Regions from separate parts of the Micromonospora sp. WMMC250 genome, predicted to be linked through region 2. Evidence: riboswitches for the same ligand, from Rfam matches in the RefSeq annotation. Region 2 holds a riboswitch; each other region holds the start of a gene.
The links. Region 2 has a riboswitch for cyclic di-AMP ahead of O3438_RS12390 (C39 family peptidase). Riboswitches for the same ligand answer to the same signal wherever they lie in the genome.
Positions count from the first base shown of each region.

Region 1 (3,168 bases), 1.6 Mb from region 2:
TGCGGGGATGAGTCATTCCGGAACTACCGGTGGGCAGCCGGGGCCACAGCGGACCACCGACCGGGCAGCCGCGCCGAGCGCGCCGGCTCTGGCCTACACCGAGTTGATCGCCGGCAACAGGCGCTTCGTCGACGGCGCTCCGCGCCACCCCAACCAGGACGCCGGCCGCCGGGCCGCCGTGGCCGACGGGCAGCACCCGTTCGCGGTGATCGTCGGTTGCTCCGACTCCCGCCTGGCCGCCGAGATCATCTTCGACCGCGGACTGGGTGACCTGTTCGTGGTCCGGACCGCCGGCCACACCGCCGGCCCAGAGGTGCTCGGCAGCGTGGAGTACGCGGTGACAGTGCTCGGCACCCCGCTCGTGGTGGTGCTCGGTCACGACTCGTGCGGCGCGGTGCAGGCGGCCCGGGAGGCCGCCGCGACCGGCGCCCGACCGCCGGGGCACCTGCCCGCGGTGGTCGACGCCGTGCTGCCCAGCCTGCGCCGGGCCGAGGCCGCGGGTGTGCAGGACATCAACGGCATCGTCGACATCCACATCGCACAGACCGTCGAGACGTTGCTCGGGCAGTCGCCCGTGTTGGCCGGCGAGGTGGCGCAGGGGCGGTGCGCGGTGGTGGGTGTGTCGTACCGGCTCGCCGCTGGAGAGGTGCGCCCGGTGGCCGCCGTACCGGCCGGCCTCACGACTCTCGACGCCGACCCGGCCGCGCCCGCAGCGGCCTGACCTGACGAGGGCCGCGCCTTTCGCGGCCGGACGCGACGAGGGCCGCTCCGCGCGACGCGGAACGGCCCTCGACGAATGTCCTGCGGGTCAGAGCAGCGACATGTGGACGTGGTCGGTGTGGTTCGACGGCCCGCTGTACGAACTCCAGCCGGTCGCCGGGAACCAGATCTGCCGGTTCCAGATGACGTAGTAGATGCCCAGTCGGTCGGCGTTGCGGATGAGGAAGGCGGCGACGTTGTTGCCGTACTTCCGGGTGTCGTCGTTGTGCCACGGGGCGAAGCCGCTCTTCTGCAGCGACCAGTCGCAGGCGCGGCCCTTCGGGTGCTCCCACGGCCCGCCGGAGCGGTAGCAGCCGACGAACCGGTTGAAGCCGGCCGCCTTGACCTCCTTGTACGCGTGCAGCGTGCGGGGGGTGACGCAACCCGACGTGGTCGGGTCCTTCTCGCTGCACGACTGCGGCTTCCAGTCACCGTCGGCGGTGCGACCCGGGCCGATCTTGGCGACCTTCGAGGTGGCGTCGACCAGGCCGCCGGTGAAGCCCTTCCCGCCGACGAGGGAGAGCGCCTTGTCGGCCTCGCTCTTCCGCTTCGCCATCACGGCGGTCTGCTTCTGCTGCTCGCGGACCTCCGCGTCGAGAAGTAGCTTGGCCTGCTCGGCGCGGGCCTTCACCGTGTTGACCTCGGCGAGCTTCTTCTCGTTGACCATGTTCATCTCGTCGAGCAGCGAGGCGCGCTGGACGAACGCGTCCGGGGCCTTGCTCTCCAACAGCATCGCGAGCGCGCCGATGCGGCCGGTCCGGTACGACTGGGCGGCGATCTGCCCGACCTGGGGGGCCAGCGCGTCCAGGTCGGCCCGGGCCCGATCGACCTCCTGCGCCAATTCGCTCTGCCGCTTCTTGGATTTGTCCAGTTGGGACTTCGCGGCGGAGTAGTCGCGGTTGGCCTGCTCGATGACGTCGGTGAGCAGCTTCGGCTCGCCGTCCTCCTCGTGCCCGGACGGGGTGGGGTTCGTCGGGGCGGCGTGGGCCGGGAGGGGCCCGGCGAGCACGGTGAGTGCGGCGATCACGGCCACCACGGGTGTCAACCAGCGGCGTAGGGGTGCCGTCACAATGTTCCCTTCCCTCGACCGCCGACCGGGTTAGCTGACGGGTTCGGGGCGGAAGTGGCCCCTACCGCTGACGCGGATTCACCCCACGTACCTGGGTCCCCGGCTCGCCGGTTGGCGATTGGGCGGTGGCACCGCAGACGCCGCTTCGCGCCTTCATCGGTGACCGGCAGCGAGGTTACCCGAGAGTCGACCGGGTGAGCTACGCCTGGATGCCGACCAAAAGCGTCATTTCGCCATAGCGTTGAGTGACCAGTGACGCGGTTCTCAGGGTGGAGGCCCGATCTGGTCACGCTGAGGAGTGTCACCATGTCGTATCCGTGCTCCTGTTCGGCTCCGGCCACCGGTCGGCGGCGGTAGATGGGGGTGGAGTCCGCGTCGGGTCCGACTCCTCGGGGTGACCCGTTCGCGGTGAGACAAGTGCGGCCAGCGCCTCCGCCCGGTCCGTCTGCGGTCGTGGGGCGGGAGCGTCGGCGGCCGACGTGGTGTCCGTGCGACCGGCGGCGGTCACCACCGCGGCCAGTCCGGTGGTCAGCGGCACGGCGGCGATCAGGCCGAGGGTGGCTACCGCGCTGCGCACGATCTCCTGGGCGAGGAACTCGCTGGTGAGGATCTGCCCGATCGGCCGCGCGTCGGCGGTGAGCAGGAGCAACAGCGGCAGCGACGCGCCCGCGTACGCCAGCACGATGGTGTTGACAGTGGACGCGATGTGCGCCCGACCGACCCGGGTTGCCGCACGGTACAGCTGCAACCGGGTAAGGCCGGGGTTGGCGTGCGCAAGCTCGGTGACGGTGGCCGCCTGGGTGACCGTCACGTCGTCGAGCACCCCGAGCGATCCGATGATGATTCCGGCGAGCAGCAGGCCGTGCAGGTCCACGTCGCCCTGGAACATCGACAGGGTGGTGGCTTCCTCGCTGCCGAAGCCGGTGAGGTGGGTCGCGGCCGTGGCGATGGTGGCGAGCACGCCGGTCAGCACCAGGCTGCCCAGGGTGCCGAGCACCGCTACCGACGTCTGTGCGGTGACCCCGTGTGTCAGGTAGAGCACCACGAACATGATCAGGGCGGCGCCGACCACCGCCACCAGCAGGGGTGACTTGCCCGCGCCGATGCCCGGCAGCACGAAGGTGAGCAGGATGGCGAAGCTGGCGGCCAGGCCGGCGAGCGCGGCGAGACCCCGCCACCGACCGAACGCGACGATCGCGGCGGCGAAGACGACAGCCAACCACAGCATCGGGGTGCCCCGCTGGTGCTCGGCGACGTTCCAGTTGCTGATGGTGGGGTCGGTGGGGTCGGTCAGTTCGACCAGGATGACCTCGTCGCCGACCTCCACCCGGGGTGCGCCC
Region 1 covers NZ_JAPZBJ010000002.1:4,448,035-4,451,202, reverse strand. Annotated here, with positions in the region: gene O3438_RS19920 (carbonic anhydrase) at 8-721, shown strand; gene O3438_RS19915 (coiled-coil domain-containing protein) at 809-1,828, opposite strand; cyclic di-AMP (ydaO/yuaA leader) riboswitch at 1,833-1,963, opposite strand; gene O3438_RS19910 (YibE/F family protein) at 2,130-3,168, opposite strand, start outside.
Region 1: linked by a shared signal. The riboswitch ahead of O3438_RS19915 (coiled-coil domain-containing protein) and the one ahead of O3438_RS12390 (C39 family peptidase) in region 2 are both predicted to bind cyclic di-AMP.

Region 2 (3,168 bases):
GACCCCGTACTCCTTGAGCTGTTCGTCGCTGACCATCGGGTCGTGTTCCCCGCGCGCCAGCACGACCGGCGCGTCGGTCGCCGCCAGCAGCGCGGCCAGGTCGGGCTCACCGACGGCGAACGCGGTCGGGTCCATGGCGAGGCGCCACCGGCCGTCGACCTGACGCAGGCCGGCGTCCACCACCGGATGGTCCGGCGGGACCAGGCCGGCCAGGCCGGACACCCGAAGGTAGCGGCGCGCGGCCTCGGCGCGGGTGGCGAACCAGCTGACCGGGCGGGCGGCGAGGTCAGCGGCGCGGGTCAGCTCGTCGGGTGACCAGACGGCCTTGATGCCCAGCCCGACCACGGCGTCCACGGGCGTCCCGGCGGCGCGGGCGGCCAGCGCGAGACCGACCACCCCACCCAGCGAGTGCCCGAGCACGACGAGCCGGTCGCCGGGCGCCAGGCCGCGCGCTATCCGGTCGGCGAACCCCGCAAAGGTGTACGACGGCAGCGGCTCCGCCCAGCCGTGGCCGGCGAGGTCCGGTGCCAGCCACCGCCCCGCCCAGCGCTGCTCCAGCAGCGGCGCCCACGGCAACCAGACGTCCCCGGTCGTGCCCATTCCGTGCAGGAGCAGCAGGACCCGCCCGCGACCGGCTTGACCACCCGATTCATCCACCACGGCCGCAGTCTCCCACGGTTCACGGCCCGGTACGAGAGTCGTCCCTCCCGGGAGACGCTGCCGGCACCGACGGAAACGCCGCGGGCGTCGGCCCCTTGTGGGGGACGACGCCCGCGGCGGTCAGCGTGCCTGGGTCAGGCGGAGTAGCCCCGGCTGGCGATCCAGTTGGCCAGGTCGATGGTGGTGATCCAGTACGACGGGTCGGCCGCGTTGGCCGAGTCGGCGATCCGGACGGTACGGCCGTTGTCCTTGTAACCCACGACGGCGATGTAGTGACCGCCACCGTAGGAGTGGTAACCGCCGTCGGTGTCGACGGCGTCGCCGACGACGTTCGCGACCACGCCACGGCCGTCGGTGATGGCCTTGACGACGTCGGCCTGGAGCCGGCCCATCTGGGCCGGGCTGGGGGCGCCGGCGAACATCCGGGTCCGGTACGGGGCGCCCTTCACCTCGGCGTTGAGGACCCGGGTGGTGTCCTCGGCGGAGTTGGTGCCCATCTCGGTGGTGCCCAGCTCGGCGCCGAGCTCCTCCTGGGTGCGGTCGATACCGGCGGCACTGAGGGCGTTCCGGGTGGCCGCCGGGCCGCAGTTGTAGTACGTGTTCTGCGCCTCGTAGTCGTAGTCCAGCACCTTGGTCGCGGGCGGCTTCGGCGGCGTCGGCTTACGGGTGAGGTCGGGGTTGGCCTTGGCCTTGGCCGCCGGCGACGCGGCGGTGGTGGCCGGAGCGGCGGTGCTCGGCGCGGCGCTTGCCGACGGGGACGCCTCACGCACCTCGCCGCGGGAGGCGGCGACGTCGCTGCGCATCTCGGCGACAGTGGTCGCGGTGCGCTGGCCGGCGGGTGCGTCGTCGGCGGTGGTGAGCAGGGCGCCGGTGGTGGTGGCGATCGCGAGGGCCGCAGCCGAGGCGGCAACGATCTGGTACGGGCGCTCGGTGGCGAAACGGCGGAGCTGACGCTGCAGGGTGTGCTTCACGGGGTCCTCCACGGATCGGGGGGAGAGCGGCACACCGGCGACCGGACCGGTATCCGGGCAGGCGCCAGCGCGCGGACCGTGGTCCGCGGATGGTGAACCGCTCAGGGGAACGCCCGGCGTGGCCGGGCGGTTAGGCGATGACCCGGGGGTCAGCTCACCGTCACTGGACGAATGAGCGGGGGCACCGCTGCGCCGTGGAGGCGAGGGAACAACCGAGGGGTGGAAAGGTGCTGCACGAGGATGGAACTCCTTCCGACACCGCCTACCGGGTTAGCTGACGGATTCGGGCGGGAAGATCGCCCTACCGCGGGCTCTGGCTCGCGGATTCACCCCGGACTTACTGGTGGGTCCCCGGTTCGTTCATCACGATTGAGCGGGTCGGCGCGGCGTCGCCTCTTGCGATCGGTTACCGCACCGGACGGGACGACAGTACTGGCCCGTCCGCACCCCTGCCAAGCCAGCACCACCTGCGTAAACCTGAAATGGAGCGGCAATTTCTGCGCGTATTGCCGATGACGTGACTCGATGGGACAAGCGGTTACGGTGACGCCTACGGTCGACAACCGGACAGGCCGCCGAGAATGCGACCAGATTCATCGGAAGATTCGCGCCGATCGTGCCGGACGCCCGAATTCCGGTCGGCGTGAGCCGGCTCACGTCACGGATCGGGCTCAACTCGCCCGCGCCGGCCGCCACCGCGCCACCAGAGCGGGTCGGAACGCACCGGTCACCGCTCGCCGCGCGGGCAGCGGGTTCGGTCGCAGCCGGGCCGCCGCCGCGCAGCTCTCCGTCGCGAGTGCTCGCGCTGAGTCGGCAGCCAGTTCCGCGTCCCGCCAGGCAGCCCGCTCCCGGAATGCGGCGGCCTGGTAGTCGGCCAGCCGGGTGTCCCGGATCGTCCGGCTGAGCAGCACCTCCTGCTCGACCGGGTGCCGCCGGGGATCCCAGCCGCGCCGGTGCGCGAACACGTCGCCGAGTTGCGCCATGCTCAGGTCACCCCGCCAGTACGCCGTCATCGCGGCCCGGTGCAGGTAGCGCTCGCGGGCGGCGTACTCGGCCGGCGTGTGGGGGGTCTGCGGGGTGGGCAGCGCCTCGGCGCCCGCGAAGCGACGGGCGGCGGTGTCCGCCTCGTCGTACGCGGCCCAGGCCCGTTCCATTTCCTCCTGAGCGGTCAACCAGTCAGCACGTCGCCGCTGCGCGGTCCGGGCCGCCCCGGTCGCGGCGACCGCCACCTCCTCGGCGTACCGGCGCATGTCGGCGGCCTCGGCGGCGGCCACCTCACGAGCGGTGAGGGCGGCCGTGTGCGGGTCGTCCGGGGGTGTTTCCCGCTCGGGGCGGGCCACCAGCAGGGCGAGTACGCCCAGGGCCAGCAGGAACAGGGTGGACCAGATGGCGGCGGCCTGCGGCACCTCGGTCACGAACTGGTAGAAGACAGCGGTCTCCATGGTCGGCACCTCGGGAGAGAGCGATGCGATGGGGAGCCCCACCGCCACCGGGCCAGGGCGGAGCACGGGCCGGCGGGGCGCGGAGCTGGTGGGTC
Region 2 covers NZ_JAPZBJ010000002.1:2,844,703-2,847,870, forward strand. Annotated here, with positions in the region: gene O3438_RS12385 (alpha/beta fold hydrolase) at 1-660, opposite strand, end outside; gene O3438_RS12390 (C39 family peptidase) at 795-1,643, opposite strand; cyclic di-AMP (ydaO/yuaA leader) riboswitch at 1,876-2,017, opposite strand; gene O3438_RS12395 (hypothetical protein) at 2,303-3,073, opposite strand.

Region 3 (3,168 bases), 3.7 Mb from region 2:
ACGATCATGGCGGCGTGGGCACCGACGTGCGCGCTCTGCTCGCGGTGGTCGTTCGGGCGGCCTGCCGGCGGCCCCACGGCTTGTAGGTGGACAGCACCGTCGCGATGATCATGAGGGTGGTCGACACCGCGGGCGCGATCACCAGGTCGGCGCGATCGCGTGCGGGCAGGGCGGTGCCCAGCGCTCCGGCGTGCCGCAGATTCGGGGTGAGCAGGAACAGCACCAGCCCGACCATCACCGTGGTGATCACGAGTTTGACCAGCACCCACCGGTAGCGCAGGAGGCCCCACGGGGTGAGCAGCGCGCTGACGACACCGATCAGCCAGACCAGGACGCTCAGCGGTGCGAACAGGACGGTGCCGACCAGCGCGCCGACCGGGTAGAAGACGGCCGGGTCGGCGCCCCGCTGTACGGCGATGCCGAGGGTGAGCAGCACCAGGTCCGTGCCGAGCCAGCCCAGCGAGGTGATCAGGTGCAGGGTGAGCAGTGCCTTGCGGGCGGTGGGTGGGATCCGAGGCATACCGCGATGCTGCCCGCCGCTCGTTGCCGGGTCGTCCGACGACCGGCGACATCGGGTGTACGTCCCGCGACGTAGCCGTGGCCGGTGCCCCTCGACGGGGGCGCCGGCCACGAGCGGTCAGTAGACCGACAGGTGTACGTGGTTGGTGTGGTCGCTGGACGGGTCGCCGCCCGCCCCGCTGTACGACTTCCACCCGCTGCTGGGCAGCCAGATCTGCCGGTACCAGATCACGTACAGCACGGCGAGCCGGTCGGCGTTGCGGATGAAGTACGCCGCCAGGTTGTTGCCGTACGTCTTGTCCCCGCCGGTGGCGTCCCCGCCGAAGCCGCCCTTCTGCGCGGCGAAGTCGCAGGCTCGGCCCTTCGGGTGTTCGCCCGAGCCGCCGTTGCGGTGGCAGGAGACGTACCGGGTGAAGCCCGCGGCCTTGGCCTGGTTGAGCGCGTGCAGGGTGCGCGGGGTGATGCAGCCGCTGGCCGGCGTGGGGTCGTCGACGCTGCACGACTCCTTCGGCCAGGAGCCGTCGGAGTTGCGCGGCGCGGCCTTCGCGTTGCTGGTGGAGGTGCCCCGGTTGGAGCCCGTGTCGGCGGTGGTCTGTGGTTTCGGGGTGGTGGCGACGGCCAGGGCCCGCTCGGCCTGCTCCTTGCGCTTGGCCATCACCGCGACCTGTTTGCGTTGCTCGTTGATCTCACCGTCCAGGGCGGCGCGGGTGCGGTTGGCCTGGTCCTTGGTGGTGAGGAGGTCGCGCAGCACCCGGTCCTCGTTGGCGGCCACCGCGTCCAGGGAGGCGGCCCGGTCCATGAAGCCTTCCGGGGTGTTGCTGTTGAGCAGCGCCGAGATGGTGCTGAGGCGGCCGGTGCGGTACGCGACGCCGGCGATCTCGCCGACCTTGCCGCTGCGCTGGTCGAGTTCGACCTCGATGGTCTTCAGTTGGGTGGTGAGCTGCTGCTGCCGCTGCACGGAGGTGTCCAGGGCGCGTTTCGCGTCCAGGTAGCCCTTGCTGGCGGCCTCGAGCTGGGCGCGGAGTGCCGGGGTGCCGCCCTCTTCGTCGGAGTCGGGTGCGGCGGCCCGCTGGCCGGTTGGGGGAGCGGCCGAGGCGGTGCCGGCCGGGAGCGCGACGCCGAGAGCGAGCATCGCGACGATCAGGGCCGCCAGTCGGGCGGCAGGTGGTCGTGCTGGTGCCACTGCGCATTCCTTCCGTCAGCCGCCGACCGGGTTAGCTGACGGGTTCGGGACGGAAGATCCCTACCGCTGACGCGGATGCACCCCAGGAACGTGGTTCCCCGGTTCGCCCGTGTGGGCGATTAGGCGACGACCACCACCGGCGCCGGGAGGCGCCGCCTGGTGGCGGCCGGGACAGAGCCTACCGGTACCGGTGGGGCGGCTGCAGCGAATGTGACGGACGGTGAGTACGTCAGCACGGGGAACTCACCCTCACCACTCGATCGAGCCGCACGCCCCGGAGGCGGCGCCCGGCTCGATCTGCAACGTCGCGTGCTCGATCCGGAAGTCGTCGTGCAGGGCCGTACGCGCGGCGGTGAGCACCGCGCCGACCTCTGCGCCCGGCTCCATGGTGAGGTGTGCGGAGGCCACGTCCATGCCCGAGGTGAGCGTCCAGACGTGCAGGTCGTGCACCTCGACCACGCCGGGGACCGCAGCCAGCCGGTCGTGCACGGCGGTCACCTGGAGGTGTTCCGGTGCGGCCTGCACCAGGATGCGGATGGCTGCCCGGGCCAGCCGCCAGGTGCGCGGCAGGATGAACACACCGATGGCGACGGCGACCAGCGGGTCGGCCCACCACCAGTCGGTGACGGTGATGAGCAGTGCCGCGCCGATCACGCCGACCGAGCCGAGCAGGTCGCCGAGGACCTCCAGGTAGGCACCCTGGATGTTGATGCTCTCCCGCGCGCCGGCGCGCAGGAGGGCGAAGGCGACGATGTTGGCGAGCAGGCCGAGGACGGCCACCACGAGCATCGGACCGGTGATGACCTCGTGCGGGTCGCCGAAGCGGCGGATCGCCTCGATCACCACGTAGACCGCGACGCCGGAGAGCAGGACGGCGTTGGCCAGTGCGGCGAGCACCTCGAGTCGGTAGAGCCCGAAGGTGCGCTGCGGGTCGCCGGTGGCGCGCCGGGTCGCGGTGATCGCGGCGAGCGCCATGCCGATGCCGAGCACGTCGGTGAACATGTGTCCGGCGTCGGAGAGCAGGGCGAGTGACCCGGTGTGCAGGGCGGTGACCGCCTCGACCACCATCAGGGTGGCGAGCAGCCCGAATGCCGCCCAGAGTCGACCCCGGTGTTGGTGTGCGGCATTGGCGACGGATCCGTGGTGGTGGTCATGACCTGCGCCCACGTGAACTACCTTCCGCCGCCGTCCGAGGTCCGGTCCAATGTATGTTCACATCGCAATGTGTGCAAGTGTGCGGGTCGCGCCTCCCGCCGGCGGTCGCTCGCGCAGATCAGCCGGTCGGGTCGATGGTGGTGAGTCGCTGGGTGGCCCGGGACAGCGCCACGTACAGGGTGCGTACCCCGGCACCCGGATCCGCCCGGATCTCGCTCGGGGCGACCAGCACGACTCCGTCGTACTCCATGCCCTTGGCCTCCAGGCTGGTGACCACCTGCAACCTCGGCGCGTCCAGCGCGTCCAGCCAG
Region 3 covers NZ_JAPZBJ010000002.1:6,553,145-6,556,312, forward strand. Annotated here, with positions in the region: gene O3438_RS29850 (hypothetical protein) at 5-520, opposite strand; gene O3438_RS29855 (coiled-coil domain-containing protein) at 638-1,702, opposite strand; cyclic di-AMP (ydaO/yuaA leader) riboswitch at 1,707-1,838, opposite strand; gene O3438_RS29860 (cation diffusion facilitator family transporter) at 1,952-2,869, opposite strand; gene O3438_RS29865 (HelD family protein) at 2,976-3,168, opposite strand, start outside.
Region 3: linked by a shared signal. The riboswitch ahead of O3438_RS29855 (coiled-coil domain-containing protein) and the one ahead of O3438_RS12390 (C39 family peptidase) in region 2 are both predicted to bind cyclic di-AMP.

Region 4 (3,168 bases), 2.1 Mb from region 2:
ACGGTCCAGCTGGCGGTCGGCGCGGACGCCGGGTTGTGGAACCAGGCCCGCTGCCCGAGGTACCAGATCGCGGTCCAGTCGCCCTGCCGTCCGGCGAGCGCGTACGTCTGCCCGGCGGACGCCCGGGCCCCGTGGTCTGACACGGCCATCGTGTTCGGGGTGCCGTCCGGCCGGAGCGCGATGTCGTTGACCAGCGGCGCGTCCGCGAACGGTGCGCTCCGCAGCACCACCGACGATGAGCCGCGCGGCGCGCACGGAACACCGGCGGTGACGCATCCGGTGAACGCCGGTTGGTTGGTGGCGTAGTCCGGGTCGATCCGGACCAGCCCGGTGGCCGGGGTGCCGGTGTCCAGTCGAGGCGCGTGCAGCAGGTCGAAGTAGTGCGTCCAGTCCCAGTACGGGCCTGGATCCCAGTGCATCCCCCGCACGGTCGAGGCGACGGTGCCGGGCACGTTGTCGTGGCCGATGATGTGCTGGCGGTCCAGCGGGATGCCCAGCCGCAGCGCCAGGTGCCGGACCAGCTTCGCCGAGGTCCGGTACATCGCCTCCGTGTACCAGGTGCCCTGCGCGGCGAACCCCTCGTGTTCGAGACCGATCGACTTGGCGTTGACGTACCAGTTGCCCGCGTGCCAGCCGACATCCTTGGTCTTCACGTGCTGGGCGATGTGCCCGTCGACCGAGCGCAGCGAGTAGTGCCAGCTCACGTACGTCGGGTCCTGGACGAGTTGCAGGGTCGTCGCCCAGCTCGCCTCGGTGTCGTGGATGACGATGTACTCGATCTTCTGCCGGGCGGGCCGGTCGGAGAGATCGTGGTTGCCGTAGTCCCCGTCGCCGAACGCCTCGTAGGGTGCGGGAATCCACTCGCAGGAGATGGTGCGCGGGCACTCCACCCCGTCCGGGCGGGCCAGCCGGCGTAGGCCCAGCCGGTCCAACCAGGAGCGCTGGGGCTGTACCGCGATCGCCGGCAGTGTGATTCGCTGCCCGTCGTCGGTCACCCGGGACTCGCCTGCGGCGATGGTGGTGAAAACCTCGTCGGCGAAGGCCGCCGCGGCGTCGGCGCTGTCCGCACCGGCGTAGCGGGCCACCGCGCCGTACCAGGCCGCCGGGTCGGTGTCCGCGCCGACCGGCGCACCCAACTCCCGCTGGTACGCGCTGAGCAGCGCGGCCCCGCCCCGGATGTTGACCTCCGCATCGGTGCGCAGCGCCTCGGGGGTGGAGCCGGTCAGCGCGGCTGCGGCGTCCACGGTCTGCAACGCGGCGGCGGCCGGCCCGGGGGCCTCGGCGGGCCGGGGCGCGGGCGCCAGGGCCCTCCGGGACTCGTCGCCGCGGGGATCCTCGGCACCGGCGTCGTGGTGGCCGCGCCCGGGTAGGGCGGCGACGTGGCGGGCGTCGGTCAGGTGCATCGGGCCGTAGCCACCGCTCGTGCTCGGTGTGCCGGCGTTGCTGTCCCAGCGGGACTCCAGGTAGGAGACGCCGAGCAGCACGCCGGTCGGTACGCCGTACTCGCTCGCCGCGGCGGCGTACTGCTGCTGGCGGTCGGTGGTGGGTGCGGCGGCGGCCGCCGCCGAAAGTGGCACCGCGCTCGCGGCGGCGATGACGGTGGTGGCGAGCAGTGCGCGCCAGCCGGTCGACAGGGTTGGATGGTGCATCGAACCCCCTAGATTCTCGCGGGTAGAGGTCAGGTCACCATCGCGCCGCTGGAGAGTCCGCGTCAATACCTTTCCATGTTTCGACTTCCTCGGAAAGAAATCTTCACACCGGGCCGGTGACCCCCGCTCGATCGGTACGGAGTGTCACGGCCGCACGGGTTGCGGATTGGTAACAGGCGTCTCTACTCTGGTCATTCGTCGGCCCGATAGCAGCTCCGCCCAGCCCGGGCGGTAACGGACCGACACCGCCGAGTCGTTTCCGAGCGAACCGGGGACCCAGGTCCCTCGGGGTGAATCCGCAGCCACTGCGGTAGGGCGCCGACTTCCCGCCCGAACCCGTCAGCTAACCCGGTAGGCGGTCAGGAAGAAGGAGTACGGAACCCCGGTGGCACTCCATGCCCCGCGGCCGTCGTCCGAGCGGTCGGCAACAGCCGGCCCGACGCCGATCGTGCCGCGCCCACGCTGGTCCCGCTTCACCACCGCTCTCGCCGCACTGGTCGGCGTCGCCGTCGTCCTGACGGGCAGCGCCACGGCGTCCCACGCCGACCCGTCCGTCGCGGAGATCGAGCGTCAGATCGACGAGGACTGGAACAAACTCGAACCGATCATCGAACGGCACAACGCCACCCGGACCGACCTCGCCGTCAAGCGCAAGCAGGCGGACGCTCTGGCCACCCGCATCGCCCCGCTCGAACAGCAGGTCGACGCCGCGATGGACAAGGTCAGCGCCCTCGCCGTGCGGGCGTACAAGGGTGAGACCGTCTCGACAGTCAACGCGATGCTGGGCAGCCGGTCACCGAGCGAGGTGGTCAGTCAGCTCGAGATGCTCGACCGGTTCGCGCACAACCAGCAGCAGGACGTCCGCGAGGTGGCCGACCTGCGGGACGAGTTGGCCGCGCAGAAGGCGCCGCTGGACGAGATGGTGGCCCAACTGACCCGTACCGAGGCGCAGTTGGCGGCGAAGAAGAAGCAGATCAACGAAGAGATCGACCGGCTGCAGAAGCTCCGCCTCAAGGTGTACGGCAACGGTGGCGGTGGCTCGTTGCGCCCCGCGCCCTGCCCCGGCAGTTATCCCGGCGGGGCCGCGGGTGTCGCGGTGAAGTTCGCCTGCGCACAGATCGGCAAGCCCTACGTGTGGGGCGCCGAGGGACCCAACTCCTATGACTGCTCCGGGCTGATGCTGGCCGCCTGGGCGAAGGCCGGTGTGTCGTTGCCGCACAACGCCGCCCAGCAGAGCCGCGTCACCAAGGACGTCAGCAAGGGCGACCTGCGCCCCGGCGACCTGGTCTTCTACTACAGCGACATCCACCACGTCGGCATGTACGTCGGCGGTGGCTGGGTGGTGCACGCCTCGCAGGCCGGCCAACCGGTCAAGATGAAGAAGGTCGACGACGGCCCGATCCACAGCTACGGCCGTCCCGGCTGACCGGGAGTGACCGAAGGGCCCGTCGCGATCCGTCGCGGCGGGCCCTCGTCGTCACGGGTTCAGCGGGTGGGCCAGGTGCGCCAGTGCTGCCAG
Region 4 covers NZ_JAPZBJ010000002.1:4,912,306-4,915,473, reverse strand. Annotated here, with positions in the region: gene O3438_RS22110 (N-acetylmuramoyl-L-alanine amidase) at 1-1,649, opposite strand, end outside; cyclic di-AMP (ydaO/yuaA leader) riboswitch at 1,886-2,021, shown strand; gene O3438_RS22105 (C40 family peptidase) at 2,035-3,075, shown strand; gene dcd (dCTP deaminase) at 3,135-3,168, opposite strand, start outside.
Region 4: linked by a shared signal. The riboswitch ahead of O3438_RS22105 (C40 family peptidase) and the one ahead of O3438_RS12390 (C39 family peptidase) in region 2 are both predicted to bind cyclic di-AMP.